Regions from separate parts of the Microbacterium sp. NPDC055988 genome, predicted to be linked through region 2. Evidence: predicted binding sites of a transcription regulator. Region 2 holds the regulator's gene; the other holds the start of a gene.

Region 1 (8,414 bases), on a different contig from region 2:
CGAGCGAGTCGTAGAAGCCGAGAACACCCTCATTTCCTTCCCTGACCATGAGCTGCACCTTCGGGCATCCCATCGCCTCAAGCACACGCTCGGCCTCCCCCACGAGTGCCCGCGCGATTCCGAGGCCACGGTGCGAACTTGCCGTGGCGAGATAGTACAGCCACCCGCGATGACCGTCGTATCCGGCCATCACCGATCCGACCACTTCAGCGTCCTGCGTCGTGGCGACGAGGAAGCCGTCCGGCTGCACAGCGAGCTTGCGTTCGATGTCGAGGTGCGGATCGTTCCACGGCCGCGTGAGTCCTGCTTCTTCCCAGAGCACGACGACAGCCTCCGTGTCAGCCTTCTCGAAAGCACGAACCGTCCACTCGGCGGCCGCCTCTTCCCGCGGCTCGGCCGACTCGCTCACGCCGTAGCTCCCGTCGAGACGACGGCGTAGCGTCCACAGAGGAATTTCCGGTTGCGTGCGACCTCCAGGAGCTCCAGATCGAGCCTGCGCGGGAGCAGCGGCGCGCCGGACCCCAACGTCACGGGCGCATACTGCACCCAGATCTCATCCAGCAGTCCCGCGTCGGCGAACTGCCCAGCGAGGTCTCCCCCACCGACGATCCAGATGTCCTTGCCGTTGGCAGCCTCGAGCATCTCGGCGTGCACCCTCTGCACGACGTCGTGAGTCAGGCGCACGTCGGCGTCCTCAGGGCGTGCGAGCTCCCGGTGCGTGAACACCCAGGTGGGCTGGGTATAGACCCACCGCCCGTTTTCATGACGCATGACCCATTCGTACGTGGACGACCCCATCGCCAGCGCGCCGATGTTCTTCTCGAACGCGTTGTAGCCCATCGGGCCATCGGGATCGACGTCTTGCGTCAGCAGCCAGTCGAGCGAGTGCTCGTCCGTCGCGATGAAGCCGTCGAGGCTGGAGGCGGTGAAGAAGTGGGTGGTCATGGACCTAGCCTCGCAGCCCTCACCGACATCGCAGAAGTTCGGTCAGTCCGAGACGGCTCCGGTGCGGAGCAGCGCCTCCGCATCGGCGGGTGCGGACCGCCACTCCAGCTCCGGATACCGCTTGAACCATGACACCTGCCGGCGCGCGTAACGGCGGGTGAGTGCCTGTGTCTGTGCGATGGCGTCTGCTTCGGTGAGGGCCCCGTCGAGCTGCCCCAGCGCCTGGGCGTAGCCGATGGCCCGCGGAGCCGTGATACCGCGTTCGAGGCCTCGCGCGCGCAGATCGGCGACCTCCGCGACGAGACCTGCCTCCCACATCCGCTCTACACGGGCATCGAGGCGCGCCACCAGGTCGGACCGTTCGACGTGCAGGCCGACCACGCGTGTCTGAGGATGCCACAGGACGGGGCGTTCGGGGAGCGCGGCGCCGTGCGTGCTGCTTCCCTGCTCGAGAACCTCGAGGGCTCGGATGACGCGCCGGCTGTTGCGCGGGTCGACCTTCGCCGCAGCCGCGGGATCTTGCGCCCGGAGACGTTCGAGCAGGCCCTCGAGACCCTCGGATTCCAACTCGCGCTCGAGACGATCCCGGATCGCGGCGTCGCGCGGCGGGAAGTGGAACTCGTACACGACGCTCGACACGTACAGACCGGAGCCTCCGACGAGGATCGCGTCTCCACCTCGCCGATGGATCGCGCAGATCGCCTCTCGAGCCACCGGCTGATACCAGGCGACTGCGGCCTCCTCGTCGACCTCGCGCACGTCGAAGAGGTGGTGCGGGATTCCGCGTCGCTCGGTCAGGGGCAGCTTCGCGGTGCCGATGTCCATCCCGCGGTACAGCTGCATCGCGTCGGCGTTCACCACCTCGGCCGGATTGCCGCGAGCACGGAGCGCTTCCGCCAGGTCGAGCGCGAGGTCGCTCTTCCCTGTCCCGGTTGCTCCGACGATCGCCCAGAGGCGCGGTTCGCTCACACCCCGACGCGAAGAGTGGGAAGGCCGAGCGACACGGCACGAGGGGCGCCATCCGACGCCGGCGCCGGAATCGCACACGATTCCGCCTGCGAGCGATCCCACGCGTCGCCCCCGCGCGTCCGACGGATCCGCAACGGTGCTCCGGTCGGGTCATCCGCGAGCAGGTGGAAGGGGGCCGCACGCGTGACGGTCACGGTCACGATGTCGCCGGGGCGCGGTAGGTCTGAGCCGGCCGTGACCTCGAAGTGGACCAGGCGGTTGTCTTCGGCGCGGCCGGTGAGGCGGTGCGTCTCGGCGTCCTTCTTACCTTCGCCGGTCGAGACGAGCACCTCGACCTGGCGTCCGACCTGCTTCTGGTTCTCTTCCAGGGAGATTCGCTCCTGGAGTGCGATCAGGCGGTTGTATCGTTCCTGGACGACCTCCTTGGGCACTTGGTCCTCCATCGTCGCGGCGGGAGTGCCCTCTCGGATCGAGTACTGGAAGGTGAACGCCGACGCGAAGCGGGACTGTTCGACGACACGCATCGTGTCTTCGAAGTCCTCATCCGTCTCGCCCGGGAAGCCGACGATGATGTCGGTCGTGATCGAGGCGTTCGGGATACGCGCGCGGACACGATCGAGAATCCCGAGGAAGCGCTCGCTGCGGTATGACCGCCGCATCGCTTTGAGGATTCGATCGCTGCCGGACTGCAGCGGCATGTGCAGCTGCGGCATCACACTCGGAGTCTCGGCCATGGCATCGATCACGTCGTCGGTGAACGCAGCGGGGTGCGGGCTCGTGAAGCGGATGCGCTCGAGCCCATCGATCTCGCCGGCCGCGCGTAGCAGCTTTCCGAACGCCTGCCGGTCGCCGAATTCCACACCATAGGAATTCACGTTCTGCCCGAGAAGCGTGACCTCGATGGCGCCGTCTTCGACCAGAAGCCGGATCTCGTTCAGGATGTCACCGGGACGCCGATCCTTCTCCTTGCCACGCAGGCTCGGGACGATGCAGAAGGTGCACGTGTTGTTGCAGCCGACCGAAATCGACACCCATCCGCTATGCGCCGAATCGCGCTTCGTCGGAAGCGTCGACGGGAAGACCTCGAGCGACTCGAGGATCTCCAGCTCTGCATCTCCGTTGTGACGCGCGCGCTCCAGCAGCCCGGGCAGCGACCCCATGTTGTGCGTGCCGAACACGACGTCAACCCAGGGCGCCTTGTCGAGGACCGCTTGCTTGTCCATCTGGGCAAGGCAGCCGCCGACCGCGATCTGCATTCCCTCCTTGCGGCGCTTCACAGAGGCGAGATGTCCGAGCGTGCCGTAGAGCTTTCCTGCGGCATTGTCACGGACTGCGCATGTGTTGATGATCACCACGTCGGCCTCGGCACCGTCGAGCGCGCGGACATAGCCTGCGCTTTCCAGCGACCCGGAGAGCCGTTCGGAGTCATGCACGTTCATCTGGCACCCGAAAGTGCGCACCTCATACGATCGCTGGCGTCCGTCTTCGTCGACGGCTGCCGACGAGGCGCTGATGATCGTCGGTTCACTGCGCGGAATAGTCATGATCGACCTATTCTACGAGCCGTGCTGGTGCGGTTGCTGCGTGACCTAGTCACTCCGAATCGACGAACCGGACGCCAGAGCTCGACGCATTCGAGCCTGTCTCCCGCAGCGCCTGCTTGGCCGCCTTCATCGCCACGGACCCGTTGTACCCGCGTCGTGAGAGCTGCCCCACCAGTCGCCGGAGAGCGGTGTCATTGTCGAGACGGCTCAAAGAACGCGCCTTGGTGCGCGCGAACTCCAGGGCGCGCTCATCGTCGTCGTCCGGTAGCTCGTCGAGTGCACCGTCGATCACGTCCCGTGGAATACCTCGTTGAGCGAGCGCGCGCGCGAGGGCGACTCTCCCCTGCCCCTTTCGTTCGACACCGGAAGTCACCAGAACGCTGGCGAGTGCAGCATCGTCGAGGTAGGCACGACGACGGAAATCCTCGATCACTTCATCGATCACGCCGTTCTCGAGACCGTGCCCACGGAGGGCCTGGCGCGCTTCGGAGACGGAGAGCGACCGGGTCCGCAGCTTTCGCACGAGGGATTCCTCGGCTGCGGTTCGAATCTCGTCGGAATCGACCGAGTCCTCGATATCGTCCTGAGGCGCGGTTGGAGTCCCAAGCGCATGAAGTCGGGGCGAGGAACTCGCTGTCAACGAACCCGATCTGGCTGATGCCCCTCGCGCGGGATGACGATCGCTTGGACTACCTGATTCAGCTCGGCTCGCCACGGGAGTGGCGCCCTCAGGCGAATGCCACGTCGACCGCCACAGCTCTGCATCAGCCGCGCGCTCGGGAACACCACCAGAGTTGTCGTCACCAGCGACCGGGCTGATCGAAACCGGGTCGACATTCTTGGTGGCGCGCCCGAAAAGGGGAATGATGGGGGCGATCCGGTCAGGGTCGCCCCCACGAGCATCATTCATCAGGCCGGACGACGCTCAGCGAGCTCGTCTGCCGCAGCAGGCACGGCCGCCGGTCCGCCGATGCCGAGCTTCTGCTTGATCTGCGTCTCGATCGCGAGCGCGATGTCGGGGTTGTTGAGCAGGAACGTTCGTGCGTTCTCCTTGCCCTGACCCAGCTGGTCGCCGTCGTAGGTGTACCACGAACCCGACTTCTTCACGATGGCGTGTTCGACGCCGAAGTCGATCAGGCTGCCCTCGCGTGAGATGCCGACGCCGTAGAGGATGTCGAACTCCGCCTGCTTGAAGGGCGGGGCCATCTTGTTCTTCACGACCTTGACCCTGGTACGGTTTCCGACCGCGTCGGTGCCGTCCTTCAGCGTCTCGATACGACGGATGTCCATGCGGACCGACGCGTAGAACTTCAGCGCCTTACCACCGGCTGTCGTCTCAGGCGAGCCGAAGAAGACGCCGATCTTCTCACGGAGCTGGTTGATGAAGATCATGGTGGTGTTGGTCTGGTTGAGACCACCGGTCAGCTTGCGCAGCGCCTGCGACATGAGTCGCGCCTGCAGACCCACATGCGAGTCACCCATCTCTCCCTCGATCTCGGCGCGAGGCACGAGCGCTGCGACGGAGTCGATGACGATGAGGTCGATGGCGCCGGAGCGCACGAGCATGTCGGCGATCTCCAGCGCCTGCTCACCGGTGTCGGGCTGAGACACCAGAAGTGCATCGATGTCGACACCGAGCTTCGCCGCGTAGTCGGGGTCGAGCGCGTGTTCCGCGTCGATGAAAGCCGCGATGCCGCCGGCGCGCTGGGCGTTGGCGATCGCGTGCAGCGTGAGGGTCGTCTTACCCGAGGACTCAGGCCCGTAGATCTCGACGATACGGCCACGCGGGAGACCTCCGACGCCGAGAGCGACGTCGAGGGCGATGGAGCCGGTGGGGATGACGGCCACGGGGGCGCGCTCATCGCTGCCCAGCCGCATGACCGAACCCTTTCCGAACTGGCGGTCGATCTGAGCGAGGGCGGTCTCGAGAGACTTCTCGCGGTCGGCGGGTGATGGCATGATGTGCTCCTTCTGCGCGCGTGGTGCCGCCTGTAGGCTGTCGCGGCTCGTCCCGGCTGGGAAGAACTCTCCGACAAGGCGTATGGCTCTTCGGCTTGTTCTCCACCGTACGAGAGGCCACCGACATCGTCTCGGCGAACCCGCATTCGGTGTAGAGCAGAAGCTCTGAACCACTTGTGCAGAAGACTACGCCCGTTTCGAACACATCTTCGACGACACGCCGAAGATCGCGCGCCATGTCCCGTAACCTGCGGACATTCCTCCGGGGCTCAGCGCCCGCGCGGCTCCTGCCGTCCGACGCCGTGTCGACGGCTCTCGGGAATGTCCATCTCGGCGCAGAGCGCCAGCCAGATCTCCCGCGGCGGTGTACCGTCTTCCAGAGCTTCGAGCGCCGTGCGGCCATGCAAGGCCGACAACCCGAGATCGTTCACCAACGAGGAAGCTCGGGCCTGGAACTCGGTTTCGACGGCGCGAAGGAACTCGCTACGACGCATTGCTCATACGCACGCTGCGGCTCAGTGCAGCGAGAGCTGGGGCTCGATCGATGCGACAAGGTCGTCGGGAACGACGTCCGGGAACACCTGGATACCTTCGAGCACCGAGATGCGATCTCCGACCTCGCGCATGATCGTCGAGATGGGAACGTCGAGGGCATCGGCGACGGACGCGAGAATCTCGCTCGACGCCTCCTTCTGGCCCCGCTCGACCTCACTGAGGTAGCCGAGCGCCACCGACGCCTTGCTTGCGACCTGCCGGAGCGTACGCCCCTTCTGCAGGCGGAAGTCCCTCAGCACATCGCCGATTTCCTGTCGTACAAGAATCATCGGAACCTCCTCCCCGTGTGATCGTTCGAGGTCTCCCCCGATGAGACAGCCAGTCTAGTACTCCTGGCCTGCACGAAATCTACCCCTGCACTCTGTGGTTTGAATGTGAGCACATCGGTAATAACCGACGTCGGGCCGTCACTATTCCGAGACCGTCTCGAGCAGCGTCGTCAGAGCCGCCGTCACCGTCTGCCTACAGATCGCATCACGGCTACCGCTCAGGTGCAGCGCCTTCACCGAAGAGCCGTCCGGCGTCACGATCCCGATGTGAACAGTTCCCACAGGCTGGCCGTCGGGGGAATCCGGGCCGGCGATACCGGTCGTCGACAGCCCGACGTCAGCCGGCACGCCATCCACGCTCACGACCCTGCGCACGCCGTCGGCCATCTGCAGGGCGACCTGCGGATGGACCGGTCCCTGTGCGGCGAGGAGCTCGGGGTCCACGCCGAGGACGGTCGCCTTGACCGGGGTCGCATAGGCCACGACGCCGCCGAGCAGGACCTTCGAGGCTCCCGGAACGGATACGACCTCGGCGCACAGCGCACCGCCCGTGAGTGACTCCGCGACGCCCAGAGTCCAGCCGCGGCGAGTCAGCGCCGACAGCAGTGCGGCGGTGCCCGCGTCGCTCATGCCCGCTTCTGGCGCGATCCGCGCACCTGGGCAACGATGTAGTCGACACCGCTGGCCACCGTGAGGACAAGCACGATGAGCATCAGGATGAACGTGATGATCGTCCAGGCCTCGAGGCCGATGAGGACGTGCAGCGGCAGCAGCGCCCAGCCGAGCGCGACGCCCTGGAAGGCCGTCTTGATCTTGCCCATCCAGGCTGCCGCGACGACATGTTCGCTGGCGACCATCAAACGGTGGATGGTGATCCCCCACTCACGGACGAGGATGATCGCGACGATCCACCAGCTGACCTCGCCGAGGATGGCGAGCCCGATGAAGCCCGCTCCGGTGAGCATCTTGTCGGCGATCGGGTCCCAGAGTTTGCCGAAGTCACTGACGATGTCGTACTTGCGTGCGAGGTAACCGTCGACCCAGTCGGTGGAGATCCCGACGATGAAGATGATGGCGGCCGCCCAGCGCAGGCCGGGGTCGGGGAGACCGTACGTACCGCCCAGCAGCAGCAGCACGAAGAAGATGACCGCCAGCGGGATGCGCGCGACTGTGATGGCGTTGGGCAGCTGCCGAGGAATCGCCATCAGTCGCGCCCCGTCAGACCCCAGGCGTCTTCATCGCCGCCCTCGGCCTCCACCTCGGGGAGACCTTCGTACTGGGCAGCGATCGGATCGTGCGTCTGAGGCATTGGCGGCACCGGAGGGGCCACCGGAGCAGCCGAAGCCGGGGACGCCGCCGGGGCATCTTCTCCGCGCAGCTTCGCCATCACCTGCGGGAGCTGCTCAGCCGTGGCCAGCACATCGCGAGCCTTGGACCCCTCGGAGGGTCCGACGATCTCGCGCGATTCCAGAAGGTCCATGAGGCGACCCGCCTTGGCGAAGCCGACACGCAGCTTTCGCTGGAGCATCGACGTCGATCCGAACTGCGAGGAGACGATGAGCTCGGCAGCCGCGAGCAGCAGCTCCAGGTCGTCACCGATGTCTTCGTCGACTTCCTTCTTCTTCGTCGGCTCCATCGCCTCCTGAACGTCGGGACGGTAATCCGGACGAGCCTGACGGGTGACGTGCTTGACGACCGCGTCGATCTCCTTCTCGTCGACCCAGGCCCCCTGCAGACGGAACGGCTTCGAGGACCCCATCGGTGAGAACAGCGCGTCTCCCTGCCCGATCAGCTTGTCGGCACCGGGGCTGTCGAGGATGACGCGGCTGTCTGTGACGCTGGTGACGGCGAACGCGAGTCGCGACGGGACGTTGGCCTTGATGAGACCGGTGACCACGTCGACGCTGGGGCGCTGCGTCGCGAGGACCAGGTGGATGCCGGAAGCTCGAGCAAGCTGGGTGATGCGGACGATCGAATCCTCGACGTCGCGCGGGGCGACCATCATGAGGTCGGCCAGCTCATCGACCACGACCAGCAGATAAGGGTACGGCTTGAGCACCCGCTCGCTGCCGACCGGCACCTCGACCTCGCCCGCACGCACGGCCCGGTTGAAGTCGTCGATGTGGCGGAAGCCGAACGACGCGAGGTCGTCGTACCGCATGTCCATCTCCTT
Region 2 (8,414 bases):
ACGTGCTCACAGTGCGCCCTTGGTGGACGGAATGCCGTCGACCAGCGGATCGAGCGCCTTGGCCTGCCGGAATGCGCGTGCGAACGCCTTGTACTCCGCCTCGGCGATGTGGTGCGGATCGCGACCGCCGAGCACGCGCACGTGCACGGTGAGCGCAGCGTTGAAGGTGATCGCCTCGAACGAGTGCCGCACCAGCGAGCCGGTGAAGTGCCCGCCGATCAGGTGGTGCTCGAAACCTGCGGGCTCGCCGGTGTGCACGAGGTACGGGCGCCCTGAGATGTCGACGACGGCTTGCGCGAGGGCCTCATCGAGCGGGACGAGGGCATCGCCGTAGCGGGAGATGCCGGACTTGTCCCCCAGCGCTTCGAGGATCGCCTGCCCGAGCACGATCGACACGTCCTCCACGGTGTGGTGTGCGTCGATGTTCGTGTCACCGGACGCGCGCACGGTCAGGTCGGTGAGCGAGTGCTTCGCGAAAGCGGTGAGCATGTGATCGAAGAACGGCACCGAGGTGTCGATGCGGCTCGCACCGGTGCCGTCGAGGTTCAGCTCGAGTTCGACGGTGGACTCCGACGTGCTGCGCACGCGGCTCGCGGTGCGCGCGGTCGGTGACGGGGTGCTCATGATGCCGATCCTATCGAGGCCAGAGCATCGAGGAACGCGGTGGTCTCGGCCTCGGTGCCCGCGCTGACCCTGAGGTGACCCGGGATCCCGACGTCACGCACGAGCACACCGCGATCGTAGAGCTGCTGCCACACCGCCCGCGGGTCGGCGACGCCGCCGAAGAGGACGAAGTTCGACCAGGATTCGTGGGGTGCGTAGCCGAGGGCCTCGAGGGTCGCGGTGATGCGATCGCGTTGTTCGACGATCTCCTCGACCATGCCGAGCATCACGTCGGAATTGCGCAGCGCGGCGACGGCCGCAGCCTGCGTGAGCGTGCTCAGGTGATACGGCAGACGCACCAGACGCAGCGCATCGATGAAAGTCGGGTCTGCCGCCAGATACCCGACTCTGGCGCCTGCGAAGGCGAAGGCCTTGCTCATAGTGCGGGAGACCGCCAGGCGCGGGCGCCCCTCGAGCAGAGTCAGCGCGGAAGGCGCGTCGTGCGGTGCGAACTCCTGGTAGGCCTCGTCGACGATCACGATGCCCCGCGCCGCTTCGTACACGGCTTCGACGACGTCCAGCCCGAGCGGAGTTCCCGTCGGATTGTTCGGCGAACAGAGGATGATCACGTCGGGGTCGGCGGCGCGCACCTGCTCGACAGCTTCCTCCGGCGTGATCGTGTAGTCGGGCTGCCTCGTCCCGGCGATCCAGCGCGCGCCCGTACCCTGCGCGATGAGTGGGTACATCGAGTACGTCGGCGCGAAGCCGAAGGCCGTGCGTCCGGGGCCACCGAAGGCCTGCAGGATGTGCTGGAGCACCTCGTTCGAGCCGTTGCCCGCCCAGATCTGCTCCGCGGAGAGCCCGTGCCCCAGGTACTCCGCGAACGCCTCGCGCAATGTGGTGAACTCGCGATCCGGATACCGGTTCACGTCACGGATCGCCAGGGCGATGTCGTCGAGGATGTCGCTCGCGACCGCATCCGGGATGGGATGCGTGTTCTCGTTCACGTTGAGGGCGATCGGGAGCGGCGCCTGCGGAGCGCCGTAGGGCGTCAGTCCGCGAAGATCATCACGTAGCGGGAGATCGTTGAGGGAGAGGGTCACCCTTCCCATGTTAAGCGGCGCGTGGAGTCGATGACGCAAAGTTGCCGCAGCGCCGCCGCGACGGGATCAGTTGGCGTACTGGGCCGGGATGGCGAGCGTCTGACCGATCTGGAGCTCGCCGCCACGCAGCAGATTCATCCGGCTGATCTCACCGATGACGTCACGCGGGTCAGCGTCGGGGGCGACCCCGGTGGCGATCGACCAGAGAGTGTCACCGGGCATGACGGTCACGGTCTCGACGCTGACGGCTGCCGCGTCTGCGCCCGAGGCGATCGCGCTCCCCCCGCTGAGTGCGGCGAAGGCGATGCCGATCGCGAGCGGCACGGAGGCGACCGCCAGCAGCACGGCACGGCCACGCGTGGTCAGTCGGAGTCGCGTCGAAGGACGGGGCGACGCCGGGATGACTGCTGCGGTGCTGAAGCCGATGCTGCTCATGTGGTGCTCCTTAGCCTGTCCCGGAGCGGTGAGGCTGCCGGGGAAGTTGGCGTAGCGTTCGCATTCCCGTCTCGGCCGGGAGCCGTGAATGCGAAGCTACGTACCGAAGATATCTTCGAGTTCGAACATCTGTCAAGTTGTCTTCGAAACCGGATGCACGATTGTTCCGACACGCTCGAACAGATCTTCCAGATCGGGCCGTTTCTCGGATACGGTTTCGATGAGAACACCACACCACGGGCCTCCGACATTCGAAGAGCGACGTCGGAACACCGCACTTAAGGAGCACCATGAGCGAGAACTCGGCCCCCGAGTCGGAGGCACCGCGAACGCGCCGCCGCAAGAGTCTGAGCCCCAAGCAGATGGCGATCCTCGAGGTCATCCAGAACTCGATCGCCCACCACGGCTACCCGCCGAGCATGCGCGAGATCGGCGACGCCGTCGGCTTGAAGTCCCTCTCGAGCGTGACCCACCAGCTCGGTCAGCTCGAACTGAGCGGCTACCTGCGGCGCGACCCGGGAAAGACGCGCGCGATGGAGGTCCTGATCGACCTCCCCGGCGCCAGCGGCGAGAATCCCGCCGACGTGGCGACCCCGGTCGGCGACGCGGCTCTCGTGCCCCTGGTCGGTCGCATCGCCGCCGGCGTACCGATCACCGCCGATCAGCAGGTGGAGGAGATCTTCCCCCTCCCCCGTCAGCTGGTGGGCAAGGGAGACCTCTTCATGCTCAAGGTCTCGGGAGAGTCGATGATCGATGCCGCGATCTGCGACGGCGACTGGGTCGTCGTGCGCTCGCAGAACAATGCGGAGAACGGCGAGATCGTGGCCGCGATGCTCGACGGCGAGGCCACCGTCAAGGTGCTCCGCCGTCGCGACGGCCACACCTGGCTCCTCCCCCGCAACTCCTCCTTCGAGCCCATCCTCGGCGATGAGTCCGTGGTGCTCGGCAAGGTCGTGGCGGTGCTGCGCGCCGTCTGACGCCAGCCCACACGACGAATCGCCTCGTCGGCCCATAGGCTCGAGGCATGTCGTCCCCGTACGGTTCCTGGCCCTCACCCTTCTCCGCAGCCTCCGTCGCGGCGTCCTCTCCTCGGATCGAAGGGGCGCGCTTCATCGGCTCCGAGATCTGGTGGGGAGAATCCGTGCCTGCCGAGAAGGGGCGGGTCACGGTGCGAAGCTCTTCCGGAACCGAGATCCTCCCCGCTCCCTGGAGCGCGCGCTCCCGGGTGCACGAGTACGGAGGCGGAGCATGGACCGCCGATGCCGCAGGCACCCTGTACTTCGTCGATGCCGGCGATCAGCGCGTGCATCGCATGGCCCCCGGGGCCGTGCCCGTTCCGCTGACACCGGCGGGACCGTCGCACGGCGGCCTCCGCGTGCAGCAAGGCCGTCTGCTCGCGGTGCGCGAAGATCTGTCGACCGCACCGCACACCCGCGCGATCGTCGAGATCCCGATCGACGGCTCCGCCGCGGAGGACCCGTCCGGAATTCGAGTGATCGTCGAGGGTGACGGTTTCTTCGCGCATCCCGCGCTCTCGCCGGACGGAACCCGCATCGCCTGGGTCACCTGGAACCGCGGACGGATGCCATGGGAGGCCGCACACCTGCACATCGCGAAGAGCGACGGCGGCGACGTGCACGAGATCCCCACCCGAGCGGCGTTGCAGCCCGAGTGGCTCAGCGACGCGGAGCTGGTGGTCGCCGATGATCCGGACGACCGCTGGGGCCTGTACCGCGTCGAGCTCGACGGAGTCTCCTCGGTCGGCGCACCGCGCGCGCTCACGCCGCCCGATGCCGACACCGGCTACGGACTCTGGGTGCTCGGCAACCGCTGGTATCGGCCGCTCGCCGACGGACGGATCGTTGCGGTGCGCACGAACGGGCGCGACGAGGTCGTCCTGATCGCTCCGGACGGCGTCCTGCGCCCGGTCGATGTTCCGGCCGATGGGCACGTCAGCGTCGACGACGTCGACGGTTCCCGCGTGCTGCTCTCCGGCAACGGCTCCGGGGTGACCGCCGGCCTGTGGTGCGTCGATGTGGACTCCGGCGAGACCGTCGCGGTGCGTGGAGGCGAGCCCGTGGATGCCGATTGGATGCCGCGTGCCCTGCCGATCGACGTCGACGGGCGGCACGGCGTGGTGCACGCCTTCGCATACCCGCCGGCGAACCCCGACGCGACCGTCTCGGCCGATGAACTCCCTCCGTACGTGGTGCTGGTGCACGGCGGGCCGACCGCTCACGTCACCGGCGCGGCGTCGGCAGCCAACGCGTTCTATACGAGTCGCGGCATCGGGGTGCTCGACGTCAACTACGGCGGGTCCACCGGCTACGGGCGCCGTTACCGCGAACGTCTGGACGGCCGATGGGGCGTCGTGGACGTCGATGACGTGATCGCCGCCGCACAGGGGCTCGCGGATGCCGGGCTCGCCGATCCGTCCCGCATCGCCATCCGCGGAGGATCCGCGGGCGGCTGGACGGTGCTGTCCGCGCTGGTACGGGGCGGAGTCTTCGCCGCGGGGATCAGCCGCTATGGCGTGGCCGACCTGCGGATGCTGGTCGCCGAGACGCACGATTTCGAGGCGTCATACATCGATGGCCTCGTGGGGCCACTCCCCGAGTACGAGGACGTCTACGTCGAACGATCACCACTCACCCACGCGGATCGCATCGGAGTCCCCGTGCTGCTGCTGCAGGGCGGGGAAGACCGGGTGGTTCCGCCGTCGCAGTCCGAAGCGATCAGCGACGCGCTGGCCGCCCGAGGTGTCGACCACGAGTATGTCCTCTACCCCGCAGAGGGGCATGGCTTCCGCAGCGCCGACACGATCGTCGACGCGCTCGAGCGCGAACTGACCTTCCTCGGACGCGTGTTCAGGTTCGAGCCGACGCTGTGAGGACCGGTCGCTACTCGCCCACGCGATTGCGCAGGCGCATGGCACGATCCGCCTCGCGGGTGTCCTGGCGCTCGCGCAGGGTCTGACGCTTGTCGTACTCGCGCTTTCCCTTGGCGAGGGCGATCTCGACCTTGGCCCGGCCGTCGGAGAAATAGAGCTTCAGCGGGATCAGGGTGTATCCACCCGCCGAGACGGCATGCGCGATCTTGGCGATCTCCTCGCGATGCAGCAGCAGCTTGCGGATGCGCTTCGCGGAGTGGTTGGTCCAGTGTCCCTGGGAATACTCCGGGATGTGCACCGAGTCGAGGAAGACCTCGTTGCCCTTCACGAACGCGTAGCCGTCGCTGAGGTTGGCGCGCCCCTGGCGCAGCGACTTGACCTCGGTGCCGGTGAGCACCATCCCCGCCTCGTACGACTTCTCGATCGTGTAGTCGTGACGTGCGCGACGATTGGTCGCGACGACCTTCTCTCCGCGTTCCCTGGGCATGATGCTCTCCTGTTGCCGTGATGAGCTCGATCGATCGTTCCGACCGAGCAGCCTTTCAGGATATCAGGTACGGAGCCAGCGCCGGATCGCGAAGCCGGCGGACAGTGCGGCCAGCACGATGCCGATCCCGATCAGCACCGGGACCACGAGCATCGCGTCCTGCATCGTCACCCACGTCGTGATGAACGGGACCCGACCTCGCAGGTAGCCGTTCACTCCGAAGTGCATCCCGGCGACGACCGCAGCACTGGCCAGCGCCGAGCCGAGGAACGCAGCGAACACGCCTTCGAGCACGAACGGTGTCTGGATGAACCGGTTCGAGGCACCGACGAGCCGCATGATGCCGATCTCCTTGCGCCGCGCATACGCGGACAACCGGATCGTCGTGCCTATCAACAGGGTCGCCGCGATCAGCATGAGCACGGCGATGCCGACGGCGATGTACGTGGCGACGGTCAGGGCTGAGAACAGGGGCTCGAGATACTGGAGCTGATCCTTGACCTGCTCCACCCCGGCCTGGCCGCTGAATGCCTCGGTGAGCACCTGCGACTGCCCCGGGTCCTTCATCGTCACGAAGAAGACCTCGAACGCCTGGTCGGCCGTCAGGACGCTCGCCTGATCCTCGCCGAGCTGATCGACGAGCTTGGCGTACGTGTCCTCCTTGGTGTCGAAGGTCAGCGAGCTGATGAGCGGTGCGAGCGCGTCCCCTTCGAGCTGTGCGCGAACCGCGGCGACCTGCTCCTCGCTGGCGGCCCCGTCGATGCACGTGTCGGATTCCGAGACCGCGGAGCACATGTACACCGCGACCTGGGCACGCTCGGCCCAGTAACCCCGCATCACGCCGATCTGCGACTGCATCAGGATCGCCGCACCGACGAAGGTGAGAGAGACGAAGGTGACGAGGATCACCGAGATGACCATCGAGATGTTCCGCCGAAGGCCACCGAGGGCCTCGGTCAGGATGAGTCCGATTCTCATGAGGTCGGGCCCACTTCCTCGTCGTCTTCATCCGAGAGCCCGAGTCGGTCGGCGACTCCGAGCTCGGCGACATCGACGGTCGGGAGGGTGATCGGGTGGGTGCGGGGTCGGACGACCGCCGGCGGCTCCACCGCGGTCGGCGGCTCGACGACAGCGGGCGGTTCCACCACAGGCGGCTCGACGACATCAGCGATCGTCTCGGACTCCGGCACGGAGGGCGGCTCCGGCGGCTCGACCGTCTGCGGGGCGTCTGCCGCCGCAGCCGACACGCCTTCCACTGCGGCGGCCTTCCGCTGCATGCTGAGCTCCTCGGCGAGAGCTGCGCGGACCGAGGAGAGGTCCGCCGTCTGGCGCTGGACCTCCTGCACCGCCGTCAGTGCCGCTGCTGCGGCCGCGCCGCGCACCTGCTCCGGCACGAGCCGCGGAATGTTGGACGTGTCACCGTAGCCACCGTGCACCTCGTCTCGCACCATCTCCCCGTCGCGCAGCTCGATCACTCGGCGCTGCATCTGGTCGACGAAGCCGGCCTCGTGCGTGGCCATCAGCACGGTCGTGCCTCCGGCGTTGATGCGCGCGAGAAGCTGCATGATGTCGACGGAGGTCGCGGGGTCGAGGTTGCCGGTGGGCTCGTCGGCGAGCAGAACCTGCGGACGGTTGACGAGGGCGCGAGCGATCGCGACGCGCTGCTGCTCTCCGCCGGAGAGTTCGTGCGGCATGCGCTTCTGCTTGCCGTCGAGGCCCACGAGGGCGAGCGCCTCGGGCACGGCCTGCTGGATGAACCCCCGCGAGGAGCCGGTCACCTGCAGGGTGAAGGCGACGTTCTGATAGACGGTCTTCGACGGCAGCAGGCGGAAGTCCTGGAACACCGAGCCGATGTGGCGCCGGAAGTAGGGCACCTTGCGGTTGGCGAGCGAGCGGAGGTCCCGGCCGAGCACGGCGACACGGCCTGCCGTCGGCACGTCCTCGCGCAGGATCAGACGAAGACAGGAGGACTTGCCGGAGCCCGAGGCGCCGACGAGGAAGACGAACTCCCCGCGTTGCACTTCGAAGTCGACACCGGAGAGGGCGGGCTTCGACGTCCCGCGGTAGCGTTTCGTGACGTTCTCGAACCGAATCATGACGCTTCGAGCCTAAGCGCGCCCCTCCGGCTGACCGCGAGCGACACCCCGCACGGGCGCGTCCGCATCGGGCGAGGATGGGGACTCCTCCCCATCCCGAACACCCTGCGCAGTCACCCGCCACTGCTATACATAAGGGTGCGGTCGCACCATGGAGCGGCCGAATCGTCTTCGAGGGGGACCCATGAGCACGACACCAGCAGGTTGGTACGACGACGGCAGCGGACGCCAGCGGTGGTGGGACGGTCAGCAGTGGACGGAGCACTTCGCTCCGGAGGCGGCCTCCGCGACCGAGGCGGAGTCGGCACCGGAGTCATCGGTAGCAGCAAATGCGGCGGAGAGATCGCCCGCGATCGAGACGCCGACCGATGCTCCCGCCGCCGGCGAAGCGCCGTCTTACGACGCACCGGAAGCGCCGTCCACCGATGACACCGTGTTCCGCGCCTCCGCCGAGGCGCCGACCGCGGCGACCACGCCACTCGGCGACGATGTCCCCGCGTACTCCGCACCGGCCACGCCCAACCAGCCCGCGTCGAGCTACCCCGGAACCGCGCCGGCCTACCCGGGTGCGGATGCGCAGCCCGCCTATCCCGCGGCCGGGCCCTATCTGCAGACAGAACCGGAAGCTCCCAAGAAGCTCTCGGTCCTGGGACTCGTCGGACTAGGGCTGTCGGCCGTCGGCACGATCCTCGCGTTCATCCCGCTGATCGGCTTCATCGGCTTCATCCTCCTCGGCGCGGGATTCATCGTCTCCCTCATCTCGCTCTTCCTGAAGGGGAAGAAGTGGCCGGGAATCGCCG

What was found. The regulator LexA, encoded in region 2, represses DNA repair genes until DNA is damaged. The targets are predictions, from matches to a motif close to TCGAACANNTGTTCGA.
Region 1: the regulator LexA is predicted to act here: its motif matches at 5,615-5,630, upstream of recA (recombinase RecA).

Annotation. Positions count from the first base shown of each region.
Region 1 covers NZ_JBHJXY010000001.1:2,784,088-2,792,501, reverse strand. The annotation lists gene ACFC14_RS13315 (GNAT family acetyltransferase) at 1-409, opposite strand, end outside; gene ACFC14_RS13310 (dihydrofolate reductase family protein) at 406-945, opposite strand; gene miaA (tRNA (adenosine(37)-N6)-dimethylallyltransferase MiaA) at 988-1,914, opposite strand; gene miaB (tRNA (N6-isopentenyl adenosine(37)-C2)-methylthiotransferase MiaB) at 1,911-3,458, opposite strand; gene ACFC14_RS13295 (regulatory protein RecX) at 3,508-4,368, opposite strand; gene recA (recombinase RecA) at 4,368-5,417, opposite strand; gene ACFC14_RS13285 (DUF3046 domain-containing protein) at 5,687-5,911, opposite strand; gene ACFC14_RS13280 (helix-turn-helix domain-containing protein) at 5,933-6,241, opposite strand; gene ACFC14_RS13275 (CinA family protein) at 6,383-6,871, opposite strand; gene pgsA (CDP-diacylglycerol--glycerol-3-phosphate 3-phosphatidyltransferase) at 6,868-7,446, opposite strand; gene ACFC14_RS13265 (DNA translocase FtsK) at 7,446-8,414, opposite strand, start outside.
Region 2 covers NZ_JBHJXY010000002.1:234,697-243,110, reverse strand. The annotation lists gene hisH (imidazole glycerol phosphate synthase subunit HisH) at 1-10, opposite strand, end outside; gene hisB (imidazoleglycerol-phosphate dehydratase HisB) at 7-624, opposite strand; gene ACFC14_RS18330 (histidinol-phosphate transaminase) at 621-1,706, opposite strand; gene ACFC14_RS18325 (LysM peptidoglycan-binding domain-containing protein) at 1,773-2,141, opposite strand; gene lexA (transcriptional repressor LexA) at 2,432-3,118, shown strand; gene ACFC14_RS18315 (S9 family peptidase) at 3,166-5,031, shown strand; gene smpB (SsrA-binding protein SmpB) at 5,042-5,518, opposite strand; gene ftsX (permease-like cell division protein FtsX) at 5,582-6,496, opposite strand; gene ftsE (cell division ATP-binding protein FtsE) at 6,493-7,614, opposite strand; gene ACFC14_RS18295 (DUF2510 domain-containing protein) at 7,799-8,414, shown strand, end outside.